Regions from separate parts of the Nissabacter sp. SGAir0207 genome, predicted to be linked through region 3. Evidence: predicted binding sites of a transcription regulator. Region 3 holds the regulator's gene; each other region holds the start of a gene.
What was found. Region 3 encodes PurR, which represses purine synthesis genes. Its sites were predicted from a motif close to CANGCAAACGTTTGCNTG; they were not measured.
Positions count from the first base shown of each region.

Region 1: the regulator PurR is predicted to act here: its motif matches at 1,722-1,739, upstream of glyA (serine hydroxymethyltransferase).
Region 2: the regulator PurR is predicted to act here: its motif matches at 6,342-6,359, upstream of C1N62_RS10825 (amino acid aminotransferase).
Region 4: the regulator PurR is predicted to act here: its motif matches at 1,947-1,964, upstream of C1N62_RS15740 (NCS2 family permease).

Region 1 covers NZ_CP028035.1:875,466-882,932, forward strand. Annotated here, with positions in the region: gene glnB (nitrogen regulatory protein P-II) at 1-251, shown strand, start outside; gene hmpA (NO-inducible flavohemoprotein) at 305-1,498, opposite strand; gene glyA (serine hydroxymethyltransferase) at 1,840-3,093, shown strand; gene C1N62_RS03880 (3-phenylpropionate MFS transporter) at 3,215-4,357, shown strand; gene csiE (stationary phase inducible protein CsiE) at 4,359-5,636, opposite strand; gene suhB (inositol-1-monophosphatase) at 5,827-6,630, opposite strand; gene trmJ (tRNA (cytosine(32)/uridine(32)-2'-O)-methyltransferase TrmJ) at 6,750-7,467, shown strand, end outside.
Region 2 covers NZ_CP028035.1:2,442,514-2,449,980, reverse strand. Annotated here, with positions in the region: gene mukB (chromosome partition protein MukB) at 1-1,519, shown strand, start outside; gene ldtD (L,D-transpeptidase) at 1,754-3,610, shown strand; gene C1N62_RS10835 (YcbK family protein) at 3,793-4,344, shown strand; gene C1N62_RS10830 (MBL fold metallo-hydrolase) at 4,399-5,028, shown strand; gene C1N62_RS10825 (amino acid aminotransferase) at 5,088-6,278, opposite strand; gene ompF (porin OmpF) at 6,461-7,467, opposite strand, start outside.
Region 3 covers NZ_CP028035.1:2,158,661-2,166,127, reverse strand. Annotated here, with positions in the region: gene cfa (cyclopropane fatty acyl phospholipid synthase) at 1-884, opposite strand, end outside; gene punC (purine nucleoside transporter PunC) at 1,220-2,422, opposite strand; gene punR (DNA-binding transcriptional activator PunR) at 2,567-3,475, shown strand; gene purR (HTH-type transcriptional repressor PurR) at 3,506-4,531, opposite strand; gene C1N62_RS09390 (YnhF family membrane protein) at 4,859-4,948, shown strand; gene C1N62_RS09385 (C40 family peptidase) at 5,007-5,792, opposite strand; gene C1N62_RS09380 (Grx4 family monothiol glutaredoxin) at 6,210-6,551, shown strand; gene rnt (ribonuclease T) at 6,616-7,299, opposite strand; gene gloA (lactoylglutathione lyase) at 7,392-7,467, opposite strand, start outside.
Region 4 covers NZ_CP028035.1:3,494,587-3,502,053, reverse strand. Annotated here, with positions in the region: gene C1N62_RS15750 (bifunctional diguanylate cyclase/phosphodiesterase) at 1-269, opposite strand, end outside; gene C1N62_RS15745 (glutathione S-transferase family protein) at 776-1,450, shown strand; gene C1N62_RS23200 (hypothetical protein) at 1,444-1,599, opposite strand; gene C1N62_RS15740 (NCS2 family permease) at 2,078-3,445, shown strand; gene C1N62_RS15735 (Na+/H+ antiporter) at 3,634-5,283, shown strand; gene C1N62_RS15730 (LacI family DNA-binding transcriptional regulator) at 5,341-6,399, opposite strand; gene C1N62_RS15725 (Gfo/Idh/MocA family protein) at 6,600-7,467, shown strand, end outside.

The DNA.
Region 1 (7,467 bases), 1.3 Mb from region 3:
TCACCGAAGTAAAAGGCTTTGGCCGCCAGAAGGGCCACACTGAACTCTACCGCGGCGCGGAGTATATGGTCGATTTTCTGCCGAAAGTGAAAATCGAGATTGTGGTGGCAGATGACATCGTGGACACCTGCGTGGAGACCATCATGCGCACCGCGCAGACCGGTAAAATCGGCGACGGCAAGATCTTTGTCTTTGACGTCTCCCGCGTGGTGCGTATCCGTACCGGCGAAGAGGATGAAGAGGCGATCTAAGCCCGCTCTCCGCCATAAAAAAGGGCGCCTTCGGGCGCCCTTTTTGCGTTGGCTTACAGCACTTTGTGCGGGCCAAACACTTCGTAGTGCAGGTTTTCCGCTGGGATACCGGCATCCAGCAGCTGGCGGGCAACAAACTGCATGAAACCGACCGGGCCGCAGAGGTAGAAGTGCATTCCCGGCGCCGTCAGTTGCGGTGCGACTGCCCCCAGATCCATCCAGCCGATGCTGTGGTAGTCCACGCCCACGATATCTGCCGCTTCCGGCTGGCGATACCAGACATGGCGGGAGAGGTTCGGCAGCGCGGCGGCAAGTTCGGCCACTTCACCGGCAAAGGCGTGCAGGCGGCCATTCTCGGCGGCATGTAGCCAGTTGATCGGCGCGGCGTGCCCCTTCGCCTTCAGGGTGTGGAGCATGGAGAGCAGCGGGGTCTGGCCAACGCCAGCGGAGATCAGCGTCACGGGCGTTTCCGGTTGCACATCCATGAAGAAATCACCGCGCGGCGCGGCGAGTTGCACCACGCTGCCCTCTTGCGCCACCTGATGCAGGTAGCGGGAGACCGCGCCCTCATCCTCACGTTTCACTGCGATGCGGTAGCTGTGGCCATTCGGCGCGGCGGTCAGGGAGTACTGGCGGATCTGGCGGTGGGTGTGCCAGGCGGCATCCTGCACATAGACCGACACATACTGGCCCGGCTGGAAATCAACGACCGGGCCGCCATCCACCGGTGCCAGCTCAAAGCTGGTGATGATCTCGCTCTGCGGCTGCTTGCGCACGATGCGGAAATCGCGGGTGCCTTCCCAGCCGCCGTTCTGCGCTGCGGTCTCCTGGTAGATCTGCCCCTCACGCTGGATAAAGACCCCAGCCAGCACCCCATACGCTTTGCCCCAGGCATCCAGCACCTCTTGACCGGGGCTGAGCAGCTCATCCAGCGTCGCCAGCAGGTTCTCACCAACAATCGCGTACTGCTCCGGGCGGATGTTCAGGCTGGCGTGCTTCTGCGCAATCTTCTCTACGGCTGGCAGGATGGCGGGCAGGTTTTCAATATTGGCGGCATAGGCGCAGATGGCATTGAACAGCGCCTCGCGCTGGTCGCCATTGCTCTGGTGGCGCATATTGAAGACATTTTGTAACTCTGGATGGCGACCCAGCATCCGCTCATAAAAGTGGGCGGTCAGTTTTGGGCCGGTGGCAACCAGCACGGGAATGGTCGATTTAATGATGGCAACAGTTTGTGAGTCCAACATTGGGTGCTCCTGGGGACGCGACGCGTCAGAAAGGTAAAGGACTAAATGATGTATTTGATATGCATCTTATAGCAGCCGTAGGTGGTTGTAAATAGACCTATTTTTGTTAAGGATTTGTGATTTAGGGAGCGATTGTGTAAAGGTGTAATCTTTATCACGGTAGCGGAGGAAAAGCCGGTTGCACCTTGGGTTAAGGAGAGTGAAGGGAGCCTTGTGCCACCTGAAGCCAAACGTTTGCGTAAAAACCTGGCATCAGCCCTATGGCGGCAGGCAAAAACAGTTTACACTGTGGCCCATCACCCGCAGGGGTTGTTTAATTGAGTGTGAGTCAGGAGAAGCAGATGTTAAAGCGTGAAATGAACATTGCCGATTATGATGCCGAACTGTGGCAAGCAATGGAGAAGGAAGTTGTTCGTCAGGAAGAGCATATTGAGCTGATTGCCTCAGAAAACTACACCAGCCCGCGCGTTATGCAGGCTCAGGGCTCTCAGCTGACCAACAAATATGCGGAAGGCTATCCGGGTAAGCGTTACTACGGTGGCTGCGAGTATGTTGACATTGTCGAACAACTGGCCATCGACCGCGCAAAAGCGCTGTTTGGCGCTGACTATGCCAACGTCCAGCCGCACTCCGGTTCCCAGGCTAACTTCGCCGTCTACACCGCACTGTTGCAACCGGGTGACACCATCCTCGGGATGAACCTGGCGCACGGTGGCCACCTGACTCACGGCTCCCCGGTTAACCTCTCCGGCAAACTCTACAACGTCGTGCCTTACGGCATCGATGAGAGCGGCAAAATTGACTACGCTGATCTGGCGCAGCAGGCCGAGACTCACAAGCCGAAAATGATCATCGGTGGCTTCTCCGCCTACTCTGGTACCGTTGACTGGGCAAAAATGCGCGAAATCGCAGACAGCATCGGCGCTTACCTGTTCGTTGACATGGCGCACGTCGCCGGTCTGGTGGCGGCGGGCGTCTATCCGAACCCGGTTCCTCACGCACACATCGTCACCACCACCACCCACAAAACCCTGGCTGGCCCGCGCGGCGGCCTGATCCTGGCGAAGGGCGGCAACGAAGATTTCTATAAGAAGCTGAACTCCGCTGTCTTCCCAGGCGGCCAGGGTGGCCCGCTGATGCACGTCATTGCTGGCAAGGCTGTGGCGCTGAAAGAGGCGATGGAGCCAGAGTTCAAAACCTACCAGCAGCAAGTGGCCAAAAACGCCAAGGCAATGGTGGAAGTGGTACTGGCGCGCGGCTACAAAGTGGTCTCCGGCGGCACCGAGAACCACCTGTTCCTGATGGATCTGGTGGACAAAGAGCTGACCGGTAAAGATGCTGACGCCGCACTGGGCCGCGCCAACATCACCGTCAACAAAAACAGCGTGCCGAACGATCCGAAAAGCCCGTTCGTCACCTCCGGTATCCGTATCGGTACTCCGGCGGTTACCCGTCGCGGCTTCAAAGAAGATGACGTGCGCGCGCTGGCTGGCTGGATCTGCGACGTGCTGGACAACATCCATGACGAAGCGACCATCGAGCGTGTGAAACAGCAAGTGCTGGAGATCTGCGCCCGCCTGCCGGTTTACGCATAATTGCCGGCGCGCCAGACGCGCCCCGCAACAGAAGGCACTGCTTCGGCAGTGCTTTTTTTGCCTGTGGCCGCCGGAAATTTGCGCTACAGTAGCGGCCCGATAACCTGTAAATGGAGAGACAATGGTTCTGCCTTCCCCCGTCTGGCTGGCGCTCAGCTACTTCACCTACTTTTTCTGTTACGGCATCTTCCTGCCCTTTTTCGCCACCTGGCTGAAAGGGGAGGGGCTGGACGCCGAAAGCATCGGCCTGCTGCTTGGCGCGGGCATGGTGGCACGCTTCAGCGGCACCCTGCTGCTGGCCCCGGCGGTAAAAGATCCGTCGCGGCTGGTGGCGGCGCTGCGGCTGATGGCCTTTCTGGCGCTGGTGGGCTGCACGGCCTTCTGGTTCGGCAACCACTGGGCCTGGCTGCTGATGGTGATGGCCGGCTTCAACCTGTTCTTTGGCCCGCTGGTGCCAATGAGCGATGCGCTGGCCGCCACCTGGCAGCGGCAGATTGGCCTCGACTATGGCCGGGTGCGGGTGTGGGGCTCATTGGCGTTCGTGATTGGCTCCGCCTTTATCGGCAAGATGATCGCGGTCTACGGTCACCCGGCCATCTTGGTCGCCCTGACGGCCGGGCTGGCGGCAATGCTGGTCGGCATGTTGCTGCGGCCAGCGGTGATGCCGCATGGCGCGACGCGCGGGGAGAGCGGGGCGATCCCGTGGCGTGAGCTGTTGGGCCAGCCAGCGGTGCGACGCTTCTTGTTATGCGTGACGCTGATGCAGGGGGCGCACGCCGCCTACTACAGCTTCAGCGCGCTCTACTGGCAGGAGGCGGGCTACTCGGCGGCAGTGGTGGGCTACCTCTGGTCGCTGGGGGTGGTGGCGGAGGTGGTGATCTTCACCTTCAGCCAGAAGCTGTTCAAGCGCTGGAGCGCTCGCCAGTTGCTGCTGCTCTCCGCCTGCTGCGGGGTGGTGCGCTGGTTGCTGATGGGGGCGTTCATTGACCTGCCGTGGCTGCTGGTGATGCAGATTCTGCACTGCGGCAGCTTCACTGTCTGCCACCTGGCGGCGATGCGCTTTATCTCCGCGCGCGGCGAGCGGGAAGTGATCCGGTTGCAGGCGGCCTACTCGGCGCTGGCGATGGGCGGCGGCATTGCGGTGATGACCATGATCTCTGGCTTCCTGTTCCAACACCTGCACCAGCACCTGTTCTGGGTGATGGCGCTGGTGGCGCTGCCAGCCATCTTCCTGCGGCCGCAGGTGGCACCGACGGCCCGCTAGTTCAGGGGCTTTCCAGCAGGGCGCGGATTTGCAGCCGTTGCGCCTTCTCCAGCGGCAACGCGATATACAGCGTCGGCAGCACGCTGTCCGGCGCGCAGGCGTAGGGCGAGACCACCAGCGTCACGCCGCGCGGCGCGCCCTCACGCAGGAACTGCTCCAGCGGTCGGTAGCGCAGGGTGAGCGGCAGCAGCGTCGCCTCGCGGATATGCTGCTCAACCGCGGTCTCCAGCGCCGGATTGCCGTTGGTCAGCAGCAGCACCTGCTTCTCCTGCAAGGCATTGTCCTGCATCAGCCAGGCGCCAAAGCTGATGGCGATCAGCCCAATCTCCTCCGGCGACAGGCTAATGCCATAGGCCGCCTCAAACCCCGCCAGCGCCTCCCGCGTGGTGCGCATCAGGCGCGGGTACAGCCGCACCACCTCCGCTAGCAGGGTGTGATCGATGCCGATGTCGAACTGGCAGCGCTCCAGCGCCGCGCCCATGTGGGCGAACAACTGGCCGGCCAGCCCCTGCTGGCTACTGAAACTCATGCCTGACAACTGCTGGAAGCGGCCAATCAGCTGGTGGATCTCCTCCATCAGTCGCTGGTCTTCCGGCGTGTCGTTGCTGTCATAGCTGTGGGTCTTTAGCAGGGTGAGCAGCAGGATCAGGAAATCTTCCTCCGCTTCGCGCCACGGCAGGGAGAAGTGGTGGCATAGCTCACCGGCCAGCCAGGCCGCGGCGGCGGCCTCACTCTTCTGCCGCAGCCAGCGACGCTGCTGTGGACTGAAATCGGGATGGCAAAGCTGGTGGTGGCGGTTCAGGCAGTACTTGATAAACAGGCAGAGGAAGTGGCGGTCGCGGGCGTTAAACGGGCGCCGCAGCCGCACCTCCGCCTGCTCCACCAGCGCCTGCAACAGGCCATCGGTCTCGCTGGCCTCCAGCCGGTGGAATGCCGCCAGCCCCTCATGCAGCAGCTGCGCCCCCTGTTGCCGGGTGAAGTCAGGGGAGGCGCGCAGCGCCCGTCGTAGCACATGGAAGAAACATAAACGCTGGTTAAGGATGGAACCCTCAATGCGGCATACCGCCGCCCCATCGGCCGTCAGGGCCAGATGGTGGAAACGCTGGATTTCACTCGCCACGTCGGCCAGATCCTGCCGGGTGGTGGGGAGGTCAACGCCATTGATTTGGCTGATCTTCTCCAGGCATGTCACAGGGGAGGGCGCGCATAACAGCAAAATAATATGGCAGCGCCGTTGTTGACCGGAGAGCTCAGGCGCAGGTGGAGTGGCCGGGCTCATGAACACCTTCTGACTGTCGCACGTGGGTGGGGAGGTGTAAGCATAGCAAAGGCGCGTGGCGCCTGCGCCGGATGCAGGGCAGTTTCATCCGGCCTTTGAAGCGGCATCACACTTCTGTCGTGCCGTCAGCGGGGTTTGGGCAAAAAAAATGCCGCCCATTGGGCGGCATCAAGAAATTTATACAGCAAAATTAACGTTTCAGGGCTTCGCTCAGCTCTTCACGCATGGCACCCAGCAGGGATTTCACCACGCGCGGGTTACCCGCCACCAGGTTACCGGAGTGCAGGTGGTTGTGGCCGCCAACGAAGTCAGTCACGATACCGCCCGCTTCACGCACCAGCAGTTCGCCGCCAGCGAAGTCCCACGGCTTCAGGCCAATCTCGAAGTAACCGTCCACGCGGCCAGCAGCCACGTAGGCCAGATCCAGCGCAGCGGAGCCAGAGCGGCGGAAGTCAGCGCACTGGGTAAACAGCTTGGTGACGATATTCATGTACGGGGTAGCGTGCTGCTTCAGCTTGAACGGGAAGCCGGTCGCCAGAATGGTGCCATCCAGGTCGCGGGCATTGCTGCCGCGCAGGCGGTAGCCGTTCAGCTGTGTGCCCTGACCGCGGGTCGCAGTGAACAGTTCGTTGCGCATTGGATCGTAAACCACGGCCACTTCCGTACGGCCTTTGATGCGTACGGCAATGGAGACCGCGAAGTGCGGCAGACGTTTGATGAAGTTGGAGGTGCCATCCAGTGGGTCGATAATCCATTGTACATCAGCATCTTCGCCCGGCAGTTCGCCGCACTCTTCAGAGATGATGGTGTGCTTCGGGTAAGACTTGCGGATCACGTCGATAATCAGGTGCTCAGCGTCACGGTCGACGTTGGTGACGAAGTCATTGGTGCCTTTCTGGCTCGCTTCTACAGCGTCCGGAGTTTCATAGTGTTTGGCAATCAGGTTACCGGCCTTGCGCGCAGCGCGCACGGCGATGGTCAGCATCGGATGCATGGATATCTTCCAACTGGGATGTTAAAGAACGGGAAACGGCGCGCAGTATAGCAGGGGTTCTGAAAAATACCTACGGTTGTGTTAGCATGTCACGATTTTCCGCAACCCTCAGAGTTCCTATGCTGCACAATATCCGCATTGTTCTGGTTGAAACCTCCCACACCGGCAATATGGGCTCCACCGCCCGTGCCATGAAAACCATGGGCCTCACCAACCTTTATCTGGTCAACCCGCTGGTTAAGCCTGACTCGCAGGCCATCTCTCTGGCGGCCGGTGCCAGCGACGTCATTGGCAATGCCACCATCGTTGACACGCTGGATGAGGCGATTGCCGGATGCAGTCTGGTGGTCGGTACCAGCGCCCGTTCGCGCACCCTGCCGTGGCCGATGCTGGAACCGCGTGAGTGCGGCGTAAAGAGCGCCATGACCGCCGAAAGCGCCCCGGTAGCGCTGGTATTTGGCCGTGAGCGCGTCGGGCTGACCAACGACGAGCTGCAAAAGTGCCACTACCACGTCTGCATCCCGGCCAACCCGGAGTACAGTTCGCTGAATCTGGCGATGGCAGTGCAGCTGATCGCCTACGAGGTGCGCGTTGCCTGGCTGGCGCGTCAGGAGGCGGGCGAGGCGACACCGGAAGAGGTGGAGTACCCGCTGGTGGACGATCTGGAGCGCTTCTATGAGCACCTGGAGCAGGTGCTGTTGCAGACCGGTTTTATCCGCCCGCAGCACCCTGGGCAGATCATGAGCCGCCTGCGCCGCCTGTTCACCCGCGCCCGCCCGGAGAGCCAGGAGCTGAACATCCTGCGTGGCATCCTCAGTTCCATCGAGAAGCAGCGCC
Region 2 (7,467 bases), 280 kb from region 3:
CATGGTGCATGACAACAGCGACCTGAATGACAAGCTGCGCCAGCGGCTGGAGCATGCGGAGGCGGATCGCACCCGCGCGCGCGATCAGTTGCGCCAGCATCAGGCCCAGCTGACCCAGTACAGCCAGGTGCTGGCCTCGCTGAAAAGTTCCTATGACGCCAAGCGCGACATGCTGAAGGAGCTGACGCAGGAGTTGCAGGATATTGGCGTCCGGGCGGATGCCGACGCGGAGGCGCGTGCGCGCAGCCGCCGCGATGAGCTGCACGCCGCGCTGAACAATAACCGCGCCCGTCGCAACCAGCTGGAGAAGCAGCTGACCTTCTGCGAAGCGGAGATGGATACCCTACAGAAGCGGTTGCGTAAGGTGGAGCGGGATTACCACCAGCTGCGCGAGCAGGTGGTGGCGGCGAAAGCTGGCTGGTGCGCGGTGATGCGGCTGGTGAAAGATAATGGCATGGAGCGTCGCCTGCATCGCCGTGAACTGGCCTACATGGGTGCCGACGAACTGCGCTCCATGTCGGACAAGGCGCTGGGCGCGCTGCGGCTGGCGGTGGCGGACAACGAACACCTGCGCGATGTGCTGCGCCTCTCCGAAGATCCGAAGCGACCGGAGCGCAAGGTGCAGTTCTATATCGCCGTCTACCAGCATCTGCGCGAGCGCATCCGTCAGGACATCATCCGTACCGATGATCCGGTGGAGGCGATTGAGCAGATGGAGATTGAGCTGGGCCGCCTGACGGAGGAGCTGACCGCCCGCGAGCAGAAGCTGGCCATCAGTTCGAAGAGCGTGGCGAACATCATCCGCAAAACCATCCAGCGCGAGCAGAACCGCATCCGGATGCTCAATCAGGGCCTGCAGGCCGTGGCCTTCGGCCAGGTGAAGAGCGTCCGGCTCAACGTCAATGTGCGCGAGGCGCACGCCACGCTGCTGGAGGTGCTCTCTGAGCAGCAGGAGCAGCATCAGGATCTGTTCAACAGCAACCGCCTGACCTTCTCTGAGGCACTGGCGAAGCTGTACCAGCGCCTCAACCCGCAGATTGATATGGGTCAGCGCACACCACAGACCATTGGCGAGGAGTTGCTGGACTACCGCAACTACCTGGAGATGGAGGTGGAGGTGAACCGTGGTTCCGACGGCTGGCTGCGCGCGGAGAGCGGGGCGCTCTCCACCGGCGAGGCGATCGGCACCGGCATGTCGATTCTGGTGATGGTGGTGCAGAGCTGGGAGGAGGAGTCCCGCCGCCTGCGCGGCAAAGATATCTCCCCTTGTCGTTTGCTGTTCCTTGATGAAGCCGCGCGTCTGGATGCCAAGTCCATCGCCACGCTGTTTGAGCTGTGTGAGCGGCTGGAGATGCAGTTGATCATCGCCGCGCCAGAGAACATCAGCCCAGAGAAGGGCACCACCTATAAGCTGGTGCGTAAAGTGGTGCAGAACCATGAGCATGTGCACGTGGTCGGGCTGCGCGGTTTTGCCCCAGTGGAGCCTGTCATAGATAGCAGTGTTGCAGCTGAAGCCTGAAATAATCATGCTGAATAGTTGAGCAAAATAAATGTATCAAGCCGCCTCCGGGCGGCTTTTCATTTTCTGGCCTTTCTGCCACGCTATCTCTGGCAGTCACTGACATGCTGGCCCCCTCCCTTTAGGGAATTGTGGGGTGGCGAGGGCAAAAAATCAGTTCTGCTTTATACTTAGATAACGTTCCACCACAAGTAGATGATTGATATCTATTTGTATTTAACCAAGGGGCAAGGGATGATGCTTACGCGTCCTAGTACACTCAAGAGTTTGGTCGTCAGCTGCGCGCTGGCCTGGGGCACCACGTCACTTCACACCGCCGGCGCGGCGCCTGCGCTGCCTGCCACGGCGGGGAGCATCAGCACCCAGGATGCCGCCAGCCAGATCCGTGCGGCGCTGCCCGGAAAGATAACGCCTTTTTATCTAAATACCCTGACCTCCCTGTATGCGGCCAACCATATGCGGCCAATGTGGCGCGATGAGCAGGCAGTACAGCAGTTCCAGCAGCAGTTGGCGGAACTGGCGATCTCTGGTGTCCAGCCACAATTTACCCAGTGGGTGCGCCAGTTAAGCAATCCTGATCTGGATGGCATGGCGCGCGACATCGTGTTGTCAGATGCCATGCTCGGCTATCTGCAATTTGTCTCGGGCGTGGGCACCCACGGCAGTGACTGGCTCTACACCAGCGTGCCTTATAAGATGTCGCTGCCAGCTGCCACGGTGATCAACCAGTGGCAAATGGTGGTGGCGGGGCAGGCCACCCAGCCGCAGAGCCTGCGGAACTACATCACCTCACTGGCGCCGCAGCACCCGCAGTACGCGCGGATGCATCAGGCGCTGAAAGAGATGCTGGCGGATGGCCGCCCCTGGCCGCAGCTGGTCAACGGCCCCAGCCTGCGCCCCGGCCAATTGAGCGACGACATCCCGGCGCTGCGCGAGATTCTGGCGCGCTCCGGTATGCTGGATGCCAATGCCCAGCCACTGGCGGATGCCGATCCGTTGCCAGAGAGCGGCCCCAACAATGGCCCGGCGGTAGATGACGATCTGTCATTGGAGGAGGCTGCACCGCAGGAGAGCGCGCCGCCTACCACCGTCAGCCCAGCCGCTGCGCCGGTTGAGGATGTGCCGCCGTCACCGCAAAGCCCGCCGGCCGCCACGCCGGAGACCGCCACTGAGGTGCAAGATAACCGCTATACCCCCGATCTGGTCGAGGGCGTCAAGCGCTTCCAGAAGTGGCAGGGGCTGGCAGACGATGGCGTGATTGGCCGCCGCACCCGCGACTGGCTGAACGTCTCGCCGCAGACCCGCGCCACCCTGCTGGCACTGAATATCCAGCGGCTGCGCATCCTGCCGGGCAACGTCTCCACCGGCATTATGGTCAACATTCCTAACTATTCGCTGGTCTACTACCGTGATGGCAATGAGGTGCTGGCCTCCCGCGTGATTGTTGGCCGCCCGAGCCGCAAGACTCCGCTGATGAGCAGCGCGCTGAATAACGTGGTGGTCAACCCGCCGTGGAATGTGCCAACCACGCTCACCCGTCAGGACATCATTCCCAAGGCGCTGGGTGATGCCAGCTACCTGCAACGGCATGGCTATACGGTGTTGAGCGGCTGGAGCAATGATGCGGAGGTGATCGATCCGTCAATGATTGACTGGAGCATGGTGTCGCCGAACAGCTTCCCCTACCGCCTGCGTCAGGCGCCGGGGCCGACCAACTCGCTGGGGCGCTATAAGTTCAACATGCCAAGCTCGGATGCCATCTACCTGCATGACACGCCGAACCATGCGCTGTTCCAGAAGGATATCCGCGCCCTTAGCTCCGGCTGCGTGCGGGTGAATAAGGCCTCGGTGCTGGCGGACATGCTTTTGAAAGATGCGGGCTGGAACAGCGCACGCCTCAGCTCCACGCTGGAGGGGCGGAATACCACCTATGTGCCGATTCGTCACCATATCCCGGTGCAGCTCTACTATTTGACTGCCTGGGTGGCAGAGGATGGGAAACCGCAATTCCGAACAGATATTTACAATTATGATAAAACCGTGCGATCCGGCGCACAAATACTGCCTCAGGCCGAGCGCCTGCTGCAATAAATGTAGAAATTCCCACAAATTAACGGTCTGATTATCGGGCTGAATCCCCACAGTTGCTGCTGGAACGGGGGTTCAGCCCGTTTTTTGGTGGGTTGACTCACCTAACGTTGGCAGTTAAGGTTCGGGACAGCACAGCCAATGTGCTTATTTTTTGACTCTCTTGCCGGGTAATCAGACAGTTCATGGACCAAATAGATAAACAGCGCCGAAAGTGGCTGGCGTTAGGCGGCGCCGCTATGGGGATCGCACTGCTTCCAGGGCAGGCGTTCGCAACTCTCTCAACTCCTCGTCCCCGGGTATTGACGCTCAATAACCTGCATACTGGGGAAACGCTCAAAGCTGAGTTCTTTGATGGAAGGAATTACAACACGGACGAGTTGACCAGGCTGAATCATTTGTTCCGCGATTTTCGCGCCAATAAGATCAAGACCATTGACCCGAGCCTGTTTGACCAGCTCTATCGCCTTCAGGTAATGCTGGGCAACAACAAACCGGTTCAGCTCATCTCCGGTTACCGCTCGGTAGCCACCAATGACGACTTACGCAAGCACAGCAGCGGGGTGGCGAAGCACAGCTACCACACGCTCGGGCGTGCCATGGATTTCCACATTGAAGGTGTGCAACTGAGCAATATCCGCAAGGCCGCGTTAAAAATGCGTGCCGGTGGTGTAGGATATTACCCACGAAGCAACTTTGTGCACATTGATACTGGCCCAGTGCGTAACTGGTCCTGATAGGTGTGCGTTTACGCCGGTGCGGAAGGCGTTCCGCACCGGCCGTGGAGCCCTATGAACTACGTCACTATCCCCGTCACTGCCTTTGCCCAAAACTGTTCCCTGATCTGGTGCGATGCCAGCCATGAGGCTGCGATTGTCGATCCGGGCGGCGATGCCGACACCATCATTGCTGAAGTGGCCGCCCGGCCCATCACCGTCACCCAGATTTTGCTGACCCACGGCCACCTCGATCACGTTGGGGCGGCGGTTGAACTGGCGCAGCACTTTGGCGTGCCGCTGGTGGGGCCACAGCAGGAGGATCGCTTCTGGCTGGAGGCGCTGCCGGTGCAGAGCCAGATGTTTGGGCTGGCCGAGTGCGCGCCCTTTACCCCTGACCGCTGGTTGGAGGAGGGGGAGATCGTGCAGGTCGGCGAGATGCGGCTGGAGGTGTTGCACTGTCCCGGCCACACGCCGGGGCATATCGTGTTCGTCAACCGTGCCGCGCGCCTGATGATCTCCGGCGACGTGATCTTCCGTGGCGGGGTGGGGCGTACCGACTTCCCACGCGGCAGCCATGAGGCGCTGATTGATGCCATCCGCACCAAGCTACTGCCGCTGGGTGACGAGATGACCTTCCTGCCGGGGCATGGGCCAAGCTCTACCCTCGGCCATGAGCGCCTGACCAACCCGTTCCTCCAGTAACGGGCGTGACGCCAATAAAAAAGCCAGCCCGCGGGCTGGCTTTTTTTATGCCGGATGCATCAGAGCACCGCGACAATCGCCTCACACAGCGGCGCCATGTTGTCCGGCGTCAGGCCCGCGACGTTGATGCGGCCAGAGTTGACGGCGTAGACGCCGAACTCGCTACGCAGGCGCAGCACCTGCTCGGTGGTCAGGCCGCTGAAGGAGAACATGCCGTTCTGCTTGCTGATGAAGCTGAAATCTTGCTGTGCTCCCTTCTCCTGCAAGGTATTGACGAACAGCTGGCGCATACGCTGGATGCGCTGGCGCATGTCGGTCAATTCCTGCTCCCACAGGGCGCGCAGTGCCTCATTGCTGAGGATGGTCGCGACCACGGCCGCACCGTGGGCCGGCGGGTTGGAGTAGTTGGCGCGGATGGTGGCCTTGATCTGGCTGAAAGCGCGATCGGCGCTCTCTGAATCGGCGGTCACCAGGGTGCAGGCCCCGACGCGCTCATTGTACAGCCCGAAGTTTTTCGAGTAGGAGCTGGCGACAATCAGCTCGGCATGGCTGGCCGCAAAGATGCGCAGGCCCTGAGCATCCTCTTCCAGACCGTTGGCGAAGCCTTGGTAGGCGAAGTCAAACAGCGGCAGCCAACCCTTGGCCAGCGAGAGATCGGCCAGCTGTTGCCACTGCTCGGCGGTCGGATCGATGCCGGTCGGGTTGTGGCAGCAGCCGTGGAACAGCACCACGTCGCCGGCCTGCGCCGCGTCGAGGCTCTTGAGCATGGCGTCGAAGTCCAGCGCATGGTTCTCCGCGTCATAGTAGTGGTAGCTCAACACTTCCAATCCAGCGGAACCAAACACGTTGTTGTGGTTCGGCCAGGTGGGGTTGCTGATCCAGACGCGTTTGGCGTCCGTCTGGGTCGCCAGAAAATCAGCGGCGACGCGCAGCGCGCCAGTGCCGCCCGGCGTCTGGGCCGTGCGGGCGCGTTTGTCAGCAATCAGGGCGCTGGCCTGACCAAACAGCAGCGCTTGGGTGCAGCTGGCGAAGGCCGGGATGCCATCGATGCTCAGGTAATTTTTGGTGGCTTCGTTCTCGAGCAGGTATTGCTCGGCCTTCTTGACGCTGGTCAGCACCGGCGTTTGGCCGGTCTCATCTTTGTAGACGCCAATACCCAGGTTGATTTTGGTCGGGCGGTCATCGGCACGGAACAGGTCAGCCAGGCCCAGAATCGGGTCGGCAGGGGCAGCGGTGATTTTCTCAAACATGTAGAAACGTCCATGGCTTGTGATAAGCGGGCAGAAGCATCAGGTTAACGCCATGTCAGGCGTTTGCCAACCGTTTGCGGCAAAAAGAGCGGACAGGCTGGCGGGGGGGGCGGGGGGCAGAAAAAGAGAAGGCAGGGCCGAAGCCCTGCCTTATTCACACCTGATAAATCAGGAGATCGTGATTAGAACTGGTAAACCAGACCCAGCGCCACGATGTCGTCGCTGTTGATGCCCAGTGCGTTGTCGTCATCAATCTGGTTGATGCGGTAGTCAACGTAGGTGGACATGTTTTTGTTGAAGTAGTAGGTCGCGCCCACATCGAAGTATTTGATCAGGTCAACGTCGCCGATGCCTTCGATGTCTTTACCTTTGGACTGAACGTACGCCAGGGACGGACGCAGGCCGAAGTCGAACTGGTACTGTGCAACCACTTCGAAGTTCTGTGCTTTGTTGGCATAGCCAGCTACGCTGGTGGTAGAACCGTCGCTGTTACCGATCTGCTGGGAGAACGGAGTCGCGTTGCGGGTTTCACCGTACATGGCGGCCAGGTAGACGTTGTTGGCGTCATATTTCAGAGCGGTTGCCCAGCTCTGTGCTTTCTCGCCGTTGCCCAGTACGCCCGGTGCGTTCTGTGCGTTGGTGCGGTCAGATTCGCCGTATGCACCCACGATGCCTACACCGATTTCGCTGGTGTAAGAGGTGGACAGTGCCCAGCCGTCACCGTTTGCACGGCGGATGTCAGAACGGTCGTTTTTGCCCTGGTACTGGACTGCGAAGTCCCAGCCATCCACCAGGCCGAAGAAGTTGTGGTTACGGTAAGTTGCCACACCGGTAGAACGGCCGCTCAGGAAGCCATCGGAGTAACCGGAGTCACCGCCGAATTCTGGCAGCATATCGGTCCAGGCAATCGCGTCGTACAGCAGGCCGTAGTTACGACCGTAGTCGAAGGAGCCGTAGTCGCCGAATTTCAGACCCGCGAAGCCCAGACGGGTTTTGTTGCCGTCTTGTGCATCGGAACCTTCAGAGTTGTTCGCTTGAACGTTGTATTCCCACTGGCCGAAACCGGTCAGTTGGTCAGTAATTTGGGTTTCACCTTTGAAGCCGAAACGAACATAGGTCTGGTCGCCGTCGGAACCGTCGTCATCAGAGAAGTAGTGCAGACCAACAGCTTTACCGTACAGATCCAGCT
Region 3 (7,467 bases):
TTGACCGACGGCAGGCAGCCGTTGGGGAAGATATATTTGTCGATCCAGGGATCGACATGCATGTCCGTTTTATTCGAGCCAATGGTGTGCAGCAAGAACAGGCCATCTGGCCGCAGGTTGCGCGCCACCACGTCAAAGTAGGTCTGGTAATTTTTCGGCCCGACGTGCTCAAACATCCCGACGGAGACGATGCGATCGAACTGCTGGTCCAGATCGCGGTAGTCCTGCAACAGGATAGTGACGTCCAGCCCCTCACAGCGCTGTTGGGCCAGCTTCTGCTGCTCGGCGGAGATGGTGACACCGGTCACGGAGACGCCGTAGTGACGGGCGGCGAAGGCGGACAGCCCACCCCAGCCACAGCCGATATCCAGCAGCGACATGCCGGGCTTCAGTTGCAGCTTCTCACAGATCATGCGCAATTTGTGCTCCTGTGCCTGCTCAAGCGTTTCCGCCTCTTTCCAGTAGCCACAGGAGTACTGCATGTAGGGGTCAAGCATCAGGGTAAAGAGATCGTTGCCAAGGTCGTAGTGCTCCTTGCCGACGATCCAGGCACGCTTTTTGGATTGCAGGTTGGTCAGGCGGGCGGCAGCGATGCGCAGGGTATCTTTCAGGTGGTGGGGCAGCTTGTGCTCCAGACCGGCGGCCACCACGCGCTGGAAGAAGATGTCGAGCCGCTCGCACTCCCACCAGCCATCCATGTAGCTTTCGCCAAGGCCCAGTGAGCCTTCCTGCAATACGCGCTTAAAAAAATCGGGGTTATTGATGGTGATATCGAAGGGCCGGGAGCCATTGATTTCGATATCCGCCTGGCTGAGCATCTCATGGGCAATGCGATACCACTGGTTATCCTGAATGCTCAAATCTTCTATACACGATGAACTCATAGCTTCTCCATCACCTTTTCTTCTGACTTATGACCTGCAAGGAAAAGCATAGACAATTTGCAGGCGTATACGAGAACCCGCGGGGTGACCCGCCGTATCTGATATTCGACTATGTACAGAGGAAAGTGGGACGAATCCCGGTGGCCCAGGGGCAGGGCAGCGGGGCATCATCCCTGACAAAATGCGCGCACTCCTCGCGCACCAAGACTTGATAAAAGTTTTGTAAAGCCGTTGTTTTTATCGACTGAAAAAGAGTATAGGCGCGCCAGAAACGATACTCAATAGTCAATCCCTTCTGGCGCAAAGAATAATCAAGCGATTATTCAATAAGGCAATTATGCCGTTTGGTTAGTATGCCGCTCCTGACGGATGGCCGCCTGCGCCGGCGCATTACGCTGGAGCAGGTAGCCCGCCAACGCCAGGCCCACGGTGCTCAGCATCACACTGACGGTTGCCATCAGCGGCTGGCTGATAAAGGCCGACACCACCAGACTGGCGACGAAGCAGAGTCCCAGTTGCAGGGCGTTCTGCAGGGCCGCGGCCTTGCCGGTGCTTTGTGGGAAGGGCAGCAGCGCGTTAGCCACAATTATGGGATAGAGTGCGCCATTTGCCAAAGCCATCACACAAAATGGCACCAGCAGCAGCGCCAGCCCCGGCGTGGCGAGCCAGGCCAGCAGGAACAGCGCGATGATGCTCAGGCCATAGCCAGCCAGCAGCCACGGCACCAGCACCTTGCCATCACGGCGGCTAACCACGTAGCGGCAGCCAAACCCACCAATCAGGAAGGCAAAGGTCTGTGGCACGTAGCTCAGGCCGATGGCATCCGCGCCATAGCCCATGGCGTGCAAGATGAAGGGCGAGCCGGTCAGCCAGGCGAAGAAGCCTGCCGAGCAGGCGGCATACATCAGCACGTTGCCGCTAAAGACGCGGGAGCCGAGCAGCGCCAGCATCCCTACCTTGGGGGCCGGGTGATCAGTGCCCGGCCGGTTGGCAGGCTGGAGCCGCAGCGTTGGCACCAGCAGCAGCAGGGTGATGGCGAGCAGCGCCAGGAAGATGGCGCGCCAGCCAAAGTGGTTCAGCAGCCAGGCACCCAGCAGCGGGGCCAGCGCCGGTGACAGCGCCACCAGCGGCATAATGGTGGCAAACACCCGTTTCGCCTGCTCGCCCGTGCAGCGTTCCACCACCAGCGCCTGCCAGCTTACGGCCGCCGAACAGACCCCCACCGCCTGCACAAAGCGCATCAGCCAGAGCTGGCGCGCATCCTGCACCCACAGCATCCCGGCGCAGCCGACGGCAAACATCAACAGCCCCAGCACCAGCACGGGCTTGCGGCCGATGCGGTCAGAGAGCGGCCCCCAGATCAGCTGGGCGCAGGCGAAACCGGCCAAAAACAGGCTCAGGCTGGCGCTGATGGCATTGGGCGTCAGCGAAAGATCCGCCTGCATCTGGGCGAAGGCCGGCAGGTACATGTCAGTGGCCAAAAAGCCAAGCACGCTCAGTCCGGCCAGATAGAGCATGAAAAGAGGGGAGTGGGTCATAGCAAATCCCTATGGTTTGTTAGCAGGTGATAAGAAAAACGCATAGCGGTGTGCACTCTACTGGAGCAGCCGGGGCATTGTGAAACGTTAAAATTTGCGCCATGCTGTGAAAAATTTTGCAAGCAGAAACAGGGGGGCCGCGCCATGTGGTCAGAATATTCGCTGGAGGTGGTGGACGCCGTGGCGCGTACCGGCAGCTTTAGCGCGGCAGCGCAGGAGCTGCACCGGGTGCCCTCGGCAGTCAGTTACACCGTGCGCCAGCTGGAACAGTGGCTGGCGGTGGAACTGTTTGAGCGCCGCCACCGTGATGTAGCAATTACCGAAGCCGGGCAGGTTTTTATTGAGGAGGCGCGCGGTGTTATCAAAAAAATGCAGGCCGCGCGTCGCCAGTGCCAACAGGCGGCCAATGGCTGGCGTGGGCAGCTCAATCTGGCGGTGGATCGGGTGGTGCGTGCGGATCGCACCCGGCAGCTAGTGCTCGATTTCTACCGCGAGTTTCCCGATATGGAGCTGCTGATCTCGCCGGAGGTGTTTAACGGCGTCTGGGATGCGCTGGCGGATGGACGGGTGGATGCAGCGATTGGGGCCACCCGCGCCGTGCCGGTGGGCGGCAGCTACCGCTTCCGCGACATGGGCTTTCTGCCGTGGCGCTGTGTGGTGAGCCGTACCCATCCGCTGGCACAACTGCCCGGCCCGTTGGCGGATGAGCAGTTACGCCCGTGGCCAGCCCTCTGTCTGGAGGACACCTCCCGCACCCTGCCGAAGCGCGATACCTGGACGCTGGATAACCAACGGCGGCTGGTGGCACCAGACTGGACCAGCGCGCTGGATTGCCTGCTGGCTGGCCTGTGCGTGGGGATGATTCCGGCGCACATGGCGCAACCGCTGATCGATCGTGGAGAGTTGGTGCTGCTGACGCTGGCGCAACCCTTCCCGGACAGCGCCTGTTGCCTGACCTGGGATCAGGCGCGCGCCTCGCCGGCGCTCAGCTGGCTGCTGGATTATCTGGGGGACAGCGAAACCTTGAACCGGGAGTGGTTGCGTGGGGAGTAAAAAACGGGGCGCATGGCCCCGGCTGGCCGATTAACGGCGGTAGTCGCGGTAGGGGCCATCGGCCACGGAGCGACGCTCCACCAGTTTCGGGCGCACTTCAATGGTCTGCGGGTCTTCACGCTTGCTGGTGATGCGATCCAACAGCATGGCAAAAGCGCTCTCGCCAAGGCGCTCTTTCGGCTGGTGGATGGTGGTCAGCGCCGGGGTAAAGTAGCGCGCGTTACGCACGTTGTCATAGCCAATCACCGAGATGTCTTGCGGCACGCGCAGGCCCATCTCGTCGGCGGCGCAGATGGCGCCCATCGCCATGATGTCGCCGCCGCAGAACACCGCCGTTGGGCGCTGCTTCTGCACCAAAATCTGCTGCATCGCCTTGTAGCCGGACTCCGGCTCAAAATCACCCTGTACCACCCACTCCGGGCGCACAGTAATATTCGCCTCCTCCATCGCCTTCAGGAAACCCTGATGGCGGCCGCCGCCGGTGTTGCGTGACAGCTGGCCGGGGATGATGCCGATGTCGCGGTGGCCGCGCTCGATCAGGTAACGGCCTGCGATGTAGCCGCCCTCAAAGGCGTTATCAATGATGGAGTCGGTAAAGTCGCTGCGTGCTGAACCCCAGTCCATCACCACCATCGGGATGTTGCGGTACTCCTCGAGCATACCGATCAGCTGATCCGGGTACTCAGAGCACATCACCAGCAGGCCGTCGACGCGCTTTTGCGCCAGCATCGCCAGGTAAGCCTGCTGCTTGTCGAGGTTATTGTGGGAGTTGCAGAGGATCAGGGTATAGCCCTTGCTGTAGCAACTGTTCTCCACGGACTCAATCACCTCAGCGAAGTAGGGGGCCTCACTGGAGGTCGCCAGCAACCCGATGGATTTGGTGTGGTTGACTTTCAGGCTGCGCGCCACGGCGCTTGGGGAGTAGTGCAACTCCTTGATGGCGGCCCAGACCGCCGCCTTCGTCTCTTCAGCGACGAAACGTGTTTTGTTGATAACGTGTGACACGGTGGTGGTGGACACGCCAGCACGTTTGGCGACATCTTTAATCGTGGCCATGGGAAAAGTGACTCCTGAAAGTACGTGTTACAGCACGTAACTATAATGTTAATCGTTTGCCTGCGTTTATTCTTCTGCCCACCGTAAGAGATGCAGTGAATTCTAGGGGGAGAGGACGGTCATCTTCGCTGGGGAGCGGTGGGGCATTGCAGCCGTGGCCGGGTACGCAGTGTGTAAACCGCGAATTTTCCCCTATTCTTGCGCAAAGGGGAAGCAGAAAATTATCCCGTTGCGCATCACAACGCGATAGGCATTGCCTGCCATAATGTGAGAATATGGGAACTCATACAAACATTGTGGTTTTGTGTGCGTTATTCAGGAGAACACATGGATACCAATTTGAAACTGTCGCTATGCACCACCGTGGCAGCGCTCACCGTGATCATTGCCTTTAGCTTTACCGCTGTTTTGGGCTAACCCGCCTGCACCAGAAACAAAAAAGACGCCCTTGGGCGTCTTTTTTGTTTCGCGGTGGTCAGCGTACGGTCTTGGGGGTCATCACGCGGCGGGCGCCGACGTAATGGTCTTGCCAGTAGTCATTGTCCAGATAGCTGATGCGGATGTCCTCGCCGGTGCGCGGCGACTGGATAAATTTGCCATCGCCGAGATAGACGCCAACATGGTCGGCCGCGCCACGGTTGGCGATGCGGAAGAAGACCAGATCGCCGCTCTCCAGCTCGCCACGTTTGACCGGTGCGGCATCACGCAGGTGGTACATCTCGTTGGCGGTGCGTGGCAGGCGGATCTTCATCACATCTTTATAGGCGTAATAGACCAGTCCGCTGCAATCGAAACCGGTGGTGGGGGAGGTGCCGCCCCAGCGGTAGGGCTTGCCTACCTGCTTCATCAGCTTGGTCATCGCCGTTTGCTTGGCTTTCTGGTAGCGCTTTTTATGCGCCGGGCTGAGTGCCAGCGGGCCGCTCTCCACGGCCTTGGCCTCGTGGCCGGGCAGGCGCTGGCGGCCATAGCCTTTTTTGTAGCCCTTTTTCGGCGGCGTCACCTTGACCAGGTGGGTGGAGGCGGTTTTGCGCGTTTTACCGCTTTTGGTCGTGACCTTGACCACCTGAGCCTTATCGCGGCTGGTGGCTTTTTTCTTTACGCTGGTTTTCACCGGCTTGCGCTTTTTACGGTCATCCGTCCTGGCCTCACTGGCATGGCCCTTGCGGGGGTCGGCCGACGTGCGCGCATGGGGCGACGCATGCGCCAGATTCATACAGAGCTGAGTAAAAAGCAAAACGAAAAGCGTAACGAGTAAACGCATGGCAACGCTACCAAAAGTGTCCGACAAACATCCATGGAGGCCCAGTATTACTGAAACCTGCCGCACAAAAAAGCATGAAACCCCCTGATTCTAATTCATATTGTCAGAAAAAGTTAATAGCTTTTTTCATTAGTGAAAACCAGGGGGGGGATATGCTGCTTTTATCCGCAACTCAAGCGGTTAGCGGCCTGGCGGCACAGTGAGGCAACGCGTTTTTCCGATAAACCTCATCGTTCAGATCTGTTACTGTTAACATATGTTTAATTATTGTTAGCAGTCAGGCCGACGAATTTAGGGCGTGTAAGAAAACCCTGCAAAAAATGGTGTTTTCATCCCGTTGCCGCCCTCGTTACAATAGGCCACTGCTGATTTGATGTGACGCGTAATAGCCAGCCAATGGCTTGAGGAAGCAAGACAATGACGACAATTGAAAAGATCCAGGCCCAGATCGCGGAAAACCCGATCCTGCTGTACATGAAAGGCTCTCCGAAGCTGCCAAGCTGCGGCTTCTCCGCTCAGGCGGTACAGGCGCTGTCCGCGTGCGGTGAGCGTTTTGCCTATGTGGACATTCTGCAGAACCCGGACATCCGTGCCGAGCTGCCGAAGTACGCCAACTGGCCGACCTTCCCGCAGCTGTGGGTGGATGGCGAACTGGTTGGCGGTTGTGACATCGTGCTAGAGATGTACCAGCGCGGCGAACTGCAACAGCTGATTAAAGAGACCGCCGAGAAGCACCGTTCCCAGGAAGAGCAACAGTAATCCGGGCGCGGGGGCAACCTCAGTGGCAATGAAAACGGGCGACCCTAGGGTCGCCCGTTTTGTTTTACTCGTCGGCTTCTGGCGTTGCCAGCGGCCAGCCACCCAGCCGTTTCCAGCGGTTGACCAGCTCACAGAACAGCAGTGCCGTCTGCTCAGTGTCATACAGCGCGGAGTGCGCCTGGGCGCTGTCAAAGGGGATGCCGGCGGTGATGCAGGCTTTCGCCAGCACCGTCTGCCCGAGCACCAGCCCGCTCAGCGCCGCGGTATCAAAGGTGGCGAAGGGGTGGAAAGGGTTGCGCTTGAGGCTGGCGCGCTCGGCGGCCGCCATCAGGAAGCTGTGATCAAAGTTGGCATTGTGCGCCACAATAATCGCCCGGTTGCAGTTCTGCTCCTTCATGCCCTTGCGCACCATCTTGAAGATGGCGTGCAGCGCCTCATACTCACTCACCGCGCCACGCAGCGGGTTGTGCGGATCGATGCCGTTGAAGGCCAGCGCCTCCGGTTGCAGCACCGCCCCCTCAAACGGGGCGACATGGAAGTGCAGCGCCTCATCACGCGTCAGCCAGCCGTCGTCGTCCATGCGCAACGTCACGGCGGCGATCTCCAGCAGGGCATCGGTACGGGCGTTAAAGCCAGCGGTTTCAACATCAATCACCACGGGATAGAACCCGCGGAAGCGGCCACTCAGGGCGTTGGGATCACTTTTATCAGCCATCAGTTTCTTATCAGGTTCGAATTCAGCGCGCATTATGGCAAATTTTCGCGGCCGATGCAGGGGAAGGGCAATACGCAGGAGAAGACGGGCGACGGCGTGCCGCGCCCGTAGGATCAGGGAAGCTATCAGTTGCCGAGGCCTTTGCCAGCGTGGCTGTTTTCAATCAGCTCAATCTTGTAGCCATCCGGGTCTTCCACAAAG
Region 4 (7,467 bases), 1.3 Mb from region 3:
GAGGAGGCGATGGCAATCAGCATCGACAGGCCGGTGATGGTGGGATCGTAACTGATGGCGACCGGCAGGCTGAAGGCCAACATGCCGATGAAGTGCATCGACCAGATGCCGATCCCCATCGCAATCGCGCCGCCGCCAAGCCACCAGTGGGCCGCGGGCTTGTCAGTGGTGGCCACACGACCGGCCATGTCCAGCGCGGTATATGAGGCAAGGATGGCAACGATGAAAGAGAACATCACCAATACATCGTTGTAACTGCTGGCAAGCATAACGTGCTCTCCGAGAGAACCTGAATTGATGGCAATGCGTCCGGTTATGGCACCGTTGAAGCGGCAGGACGATCGCCGTAAAAAGCCCTTAACGATTATGTTGGCTTAACAGTCATGCGGCAGGCCGGAGGGCGCGCCTTAATATGTTTAGCATTAATTATGTGTTATTTAAGGCTTATTTAACGATTCTAGCGGCTTTTCCCAGATGGTTAAACCGGCGCGTGCGCCACACTCCTAAGCGGGGTGAAAGTTTTAAAAAGAAAAAAATCTTTATCATTAACAGGCAAAGTTTAGATGATATTAGTCGGTTTATTTGGCTTTGTGAGTGACGATGCCAAGCCCGGCCGCCGCCAGACACGCCATCGCCCGCCAGCCGTGGGGAAAGGCCGGTGGAAAATGGGGCGTGCGGCAGAAAAAAGGCGGCAATTTCAAGGGTGCGGGCCGGCCAGCCGGGGGAATCAGCTATAGTTAATCATTACTGTGGTTAATGACTCAGGAGCGCCCGCATGATCACCCTCCACCACCTGAACAACTCCCGTTCCCAGCGCATTCTCTGGATGCTGGAGGAGTTGGAGGTGCCCTACCAGATTGAGCGTTACCAGCGTGACCCGCACACCATGCTGGCCCCCGAGGCGCTCAGGCGCGTGCACCCGCTCGGCAAGTCACCGGTGCTGACCGACGACGACCTGACGCTGGCGGAGTCGGGCGCCATCATCGAATATTTGCAGGAGACCTACGATGCGCAGGGGCTGCTCAAGCCTACCGACCACTTTGCCCGCCAGCACTACCGCTACTGGCTGCACTACGCCGAAGGCTCACTGATGCCGCTGCTGCTGATGAAACTGATCTTCAGCCGACTCGGCAAGCCGCCGGTGCCGCTGCTGGTGCGGCCAGTGGCTGGCGCGATTGGCAAGGGGATGCAGAAAGCCTGGCTCGACAAGCAGATTGCCGTCCACCGCGACTATTTAGAAAAGGCGTTGCAGGAGAACCCGTGGTTCGCCGGACGTGAGTTCAGCGCGGCGGATATCCAGATGAGTTTCCCGCTGGAGGCGCTGAATTCGCGGAGCGGGCTGGAGGGCGCGCCAGCGCTGGCTGACTGGCTGAAACGGGCGCAGGCGCGGCCCGCCTACCAGCGTGCGCTGGCACAGGGCGGGCCATACGAACTGGCGGGTGCTCAGTAGGGGCGTGCGGGAGCGTGGGTGAAGTGTCGCCCCAGCGACTGCAACAGGCGGTTGCACAGACGCAAGGTCTGGCGGCGCAGGGTCGGACGTGGCGTGTTGCCTTGCGCGGACGTGGCGTCCTGACGCGAAGGTAGGGTCATCGATTTCATCGTTGCCTCCAGTGGAAAGGGTGGGAGCGCATTTTTTGTGCGCGTCATACAAAAAGCATATGCATAACGATTCACCAGATCAATATTTTTGTGAGACGCATCACAAAAATAGTGAAACGGCGTTTTGCTTGCCTGCTGTTGCGCAACAAAAACAGAGCGTTTCCCTCCGGCTTCGCCGCTTTTTCCGGCACGTCAGGCTGGTAACGCATCAGGGGGTGCGTGAATGCTGCTTAAATGCGCAATCAGGCAGATTTTGTCATGATATGGAGTTGAAAAAGCCCGCTGGCTGGCTGGATAATCGTTTGCCTTTTATTTACCTCCTATTTTAATAACGTCATGCGGGTTCAGAGTTAAACGTTTGCCTTGTTTTCTGCCTCTCTTTTTCAGGAAACGCGGCGTCAGGGATGCCACGAAACGGAAACGACTGCGCTAAACCACCCTGCGCCGACACTCCCAGACCACATTCAGAGGACATCATATGTCTAGCAATCACACCCGGACGGGTGGCTCCGTGCAGCCAACAGGCTCGCTGGATGCATTTTTCAAAATCAGTGCGCGCGGCAGCAGCGTGCGGCAGGAGATTGTCGCCGGGCTGACCACCTTTTTGGCGATGGTCTACTCCGTGATCGTCGTGCCGGGAATGCTCGGCAAGGCCGGTTTCCCGCCGGCGGCGGTGTTCGTCGGCACCTGTCTGGTGGCGGGCGTTGGCTCGCTGCTGATGGGGCTGTGGGCCAACCTGCCGATGGCGATCGGTTGTGCCATCTCGCTGACCGCCTTCACCGCCTTCAGTCTGGTGCTCGGCCAGCAGATCAGCATTCCGGTGGCGCTGGGCGCGGTGTTCCTGATGGGCGTGCTGTTCACCCTGATCTCCGCCACCGGCATCCGTGCCTGGATCCTGCGTAACCTGCCGATGGGCGTGGCGCACGGCACCGGCATCGGCATCGGCCTGTTCCTGCTGCTGATCGCCGCCAACGGCGTCGGTCTGGTAGTGAAGAACCCGGCCCCCGGCCTGCCGGTGGCGCTGGGCGACTTCACCTCCTTCCCGGTGCTGATGACGCTGGTGGGGCTGGCGGCCACCATTGGCCTTGAGAAGCGCCGGGTGCCGGGCGGTATCCTGCTGGTGATTGTGGCGCTGTCGATCGTTGGGCTGATCTTCGATCCGTCGGTGAAGTATTCGGGGCTGTTCGCCATGCCGTCGCTGACCGACGCCAGCGGCCACTCCACCATCTTCAGCCTGGATATTCTGGGCGCGCTGCAACCGGTAGTGCTGCCGAGCGTGCTGGCGCTGGTGATGACCGCAGTATTTGACGCCACCGGCACCATCCGCGCGGTGGCCGGGCAGGCCAACCTGCTGGACAGCGACGGCCAGATCATCAACGGCGGCAAGGCGCTGACCTCCGACTCCGTGAGCAGCATCTTCGCCGGGCTGGTGGGTGTCTCGCCAGCGGCGGTCTACATTGAATCGGCGGCGGGCACGGCGGCGGGCGGCAAGACCGGCCTGACCGCGACGGTGGTCGGCCTGCTGTTCCTGCTGATGCTGTTCCTCTCGCCGCTCTCCTATCTGGTGCCGGGCTACGCCACCGCACCGGCGCTGATGTACGTCGGCCTGTTGATGCTGAGCAACGTCACCAAGCTCGACTTCAACGACTTCGTGGACGCGATGGCGGGCCTGCTGTGCGCGGTGTTTATCGTGCTGACCTGCAACATCGTCACCGGCATCATGCTGGGCTTCGGCTCGCTGGTGATTGGCCGGGTGGTGAGCGGCGAGTGGCGCAAGCTGAACGTCGGCACCGTGGTGATCGCCGTGGCGCTGGTGGTGTTTTATGCCGGTGGCTGGGCCATCTGATCCCGCACAATCATCCAGGGGAGCCACGGCTCCCCTTTTTTATGCGGCAAATTTTCCTTGCCGCGCCACATCCCGGCATTGCGCACACGCGGGTTTAACACCTTTTCCAATCTGATCTACTATCACCGCTTGCCTGTGCCGGCCCGTGGGGCCGGTTGATGTTATAACGACAAGAGCCCAAGGAACGCATGGAAATCTTTTTTACAATCCTCATCCTGATCCTGGTGGTGTCACTCTCCGGGGTCGTCACCCGGATGTTGCCCTTCCAGATCCCCCTTCCCCTGATGCAGATCGCCGTTGGCGCGATGCTGGCGTGGCCCAACTTCGGGCTGCACATCGACTTTGACCCGGAACTGTTTTTGGTGCTGTTTATCCCGCCGCTGCTGTTCGCCGATGGCTGGAAGACGCCGATGCGTGAGTTCCTGCACCACGGCCGCGAGGTGCTGGGACTGGCGCTGATGCTGGTGCTGCTGACGGTGGTCGGCATCGGCTACCTGATCCATCTGGTGGTGCCGAATGTGCCGCTGGTGGCGGCCTTCGCGCTGGCGGCGGTGCTGTCGCCGACCGATGCGGTGGCGCTCTCCGGCATCGTCGGCAAGGGGCGCATCCCGAAATCGATCATGGGCGTGCTGGAGGGCGAGGCGCTGATGAATGACGCCTCCGGTCTGGTGTCGCTGAAGTTTGCCATTGCGGTGGCGATGGGCACTATGGTGTTCACCGTTTCCGGGGCAACGGTGGAGTTCCTGAAGGTGGCGATTGGCGGCCTGCTGGCGGGCGTTGCCGTCACCTGGCTCTACAGCAAGTCGCTGCGCGTGATGAGCCGCTGGAGCGGCGATGACCCGGCAACCCAGACCGTATTCCTGCTGCTGCTGCCGTTCGCCTCCTATCTGGTGGCGGAGCACATTGGCGTCTCGGGCATTTTGGCGGCGGTGGCGGCGGGCATGACCATCAGCCAGTCCGGCATTATCCGCAACGCGCCGCTGGCGATGCGCCTGCGCGCCAACGGCGTCTGGTCGATGCTGGAGTTCGTCTTCAACGGCATGGTGTTCCTGATGCTCGGCCTGCAACTGCCGGGCATCCTCGAGACTTCGCTGCTGATGCTGGAGAATGACCCGACCGTGCCAAACTGGCAGCTGTTTGCCGACGTGGCGCTGATCTACTTCGCGCTGCTGATGCTGCGCTTCCTGTGGCTCTGGTCGATGAAAAAGCTGAGCAACCGCCTGCTGGCCAAGCGCCCGCTGATGTTCGGCAGCTACACCACCCGCGAGCTGTGGGTCGCCTCCTTCGCCGGGGTGCGCGGGGCGATCACGCTGGCCGGTGTGCTCTCCATCCCGCTGTTCCTGCCGGATGGCTCCGCCTTCCCGTCGCGCTACCAGCTGGTGTTTTTGGCGGTCGGGGTGATCCTGTTCTCGCTGATTGCCGGGGTGATCGCGCTGCCGTTCCTGCTGCGTGGCGTCAAGGTGGCCGACAAGTCGGTCTACAGGGAGGAGGAGCGGATGGCGCGCTCGGTCGCGGCGGAAGTGGCGATTGAGAGCCTGCACAAGATGGAGGAGCGCATCGCCGCCGACACCGAAGAGAACATCGATGAGCAGACGGTGCGCGAGGTGAGCGCCAGGGTGATCGGCAACCTGCGCCGCCGCACCTATGACAAGGACAATCTGGAGAACATGCTGCTGGTGGAGAACCTGGAGCGCCGCTTCCGCCTCAACGCCCTGCGGGCTGAGCGCGCGGAGCTGTACCATCTGCGCGCCACCCAGCGCATCAGCAATGAGACGCTGCAAAAGCTGCTGCATGACCTTGACCTGCTGGAAGCCCTGCTAGTCGAGAAAGAGACCTGACCCACTGGCGCGCCCGTTCTGGGCGCGCCCTTTTCCCGCTGTTTTCCCGCCTGTTCGCTATTTCCCCAGTACCATCCGCGCCGCATGGCGTGTCGCATACCTGACCGTGCCCGCCTCCAGCAATTTGCCCTGCAACAGCAGGTTGAACACCGGTGCCTGTGGCCGGTGAAGGCGATGCTGCAACAGGTGCACCGCCTCGACGCCCAGTTCGCGGCAGGGCACCACCATGCCGGTGAGCGGCGCGTCCGGCAGGTTCTCCAGATGCCAGGAGAAGTCGGTGGTAATCAGCGAGACATCCTCCGGCACCCGCAGGCCGTGCCGCGCCAGCACCCGCAGCACGCCGGAGGCCATCGTCATGCAGCCGGGGAAAATGGCCTCCGGCCAGTGGGCCGGCGGGTGGGCGGCCAGCCACGCCTCCAGCGCCTGTTCCGCTTCATCCGCCGAGAAGCCCTCGGTCACAATCAGATCCTGCTGGGGGTCGAAGGGCAGGTGGAAAGCGCGGTAGGCCGCCTGAATGCCATTCAGCCGGGTGTAGAGCGTGCGGCGGCGCAGGCAGGTGAGCGTCAGAAGACGCCGGTGGCCGCGCTCCAGCAGATGCCGCGCCGCGTTGAAACCAATCGCGCCGTGGTCGGGGGCAACGGCGTCCAGCGTCATTTCGCGGTCATGGGTGTTGATCAGCACGCAGGGTTTGTTGAGCGCGGCCGCCACCTTGAAGATGGCGTCATCGTCGGTGCCAATGATGATCACCGCATTGATGCGCTTGTTACCGGCCTTCTCAAGGAACAGCTCAATGTCCGCGTGCTGCTCCTCCAGCCCGCAGTAGCTGAGGTGGACGTTATGCGCGGCCAGCGCCTCGGCGATGCCGCGTGTCACCTCAAGGTAGAAGATGTCGCCGCGGGCGTTGAAGGTGCGCCCCGGCGCGAACACCGCGATCCCATCAATCAGCAGCCGCCCGCTCGCCAACTCCTCCAATACCCCCAACTTGCGCGCGCAGTTAACAATGGCCGCGCGCGCCCGTTCGCTGGTGTAAGACTTGCCCGCCAGCACGCGTGACACGGTGCTGACGGAGTAACCGGTCTGGGCGGCAATTTGGTCCATTTTCAGCTTGCCCGGCATGGTGTGACCTCGCTCGCAATAAAGATCTGCAACTATTTTCAGCCACAGTTCGCTGATTTTAAAAGCCAATTTACGCCACCGACCGGGCCGCCGTTCCACCCTGCGAGCATTCTCACAAATTCCGTTTGTCCTCGCTGGCCCGCTTTCTTATGTTGCCGCTATCCCCCCATTACGTGGAATCAAGGTGAGTTATGGAAGAGATGAAGAAGGTTCGCTTCGGCATCATTGGCGTCGGCAATATCGGCACCGTCCACGCCCGCTACCTGCTGGCCGGAGCGGTCAGCGAGGCCCGGCTGGCCGCCGTCTGCGATAACGATCTTGCCAAACACCCGGCGATCCGCCAGCTGGTCGGCGACGCCATCCCGCTGTTTGACGATGCGGAGGCGATGATCACCAGCGGGCTGATTGACGCGGTGATTGTCGCCACGCCGCACTATGCGCACCCCGGCCTGTCGATGATGGCAATGCGCCACGGCCTCCACACCCTGTGCGAAAAGCCCGCCGGCGTTTACACCGCGCAGGTGCAGGAGATGAACGCCTGCGCCCGCGCCAGCGACGTGGTGTTCGGCATCATGTACAACCAGCGGCCCAACCCGCTCTACCAGAAAGTGAAGGATCTGATCGCCTCGGGCGAGCTGGGCACCTTGCGCCGCTCCACCTGGATCATCACCAACTGGTATCGCTCGCAGAGCTACTACAACTCCGGCGGCTGGCGCGCCACCTGGCGCGGCGAGGGCGGCGGTGTGCTGCTCAACCAAGACCCGCACCAGCTCGACCTCTGGCAGTGGCTGGTGGGAATGCCGGTGCGGCTGCGTGCCTTCTGCCAGTTCGGCAAGCACCGGCAGATTGAGGTGGAGGATGAGGTGACCGCTTACGCCGAGTACGCCAACGGCGCTACCGGCGTCTTCATCACCACCGTGGCGGAGACGCCCGGCACCAATCGGCTGGAGATTGTCGGCGATCGCGGCAAGGTGGTGGTTGAGGAGGGGCAGCTACGTTACTGGCGGCTGCGCGAGTCAGAAACCGAATTCAATGCCCGCTGGCAGCAGGGCTTCGGCGAGCCGGAGT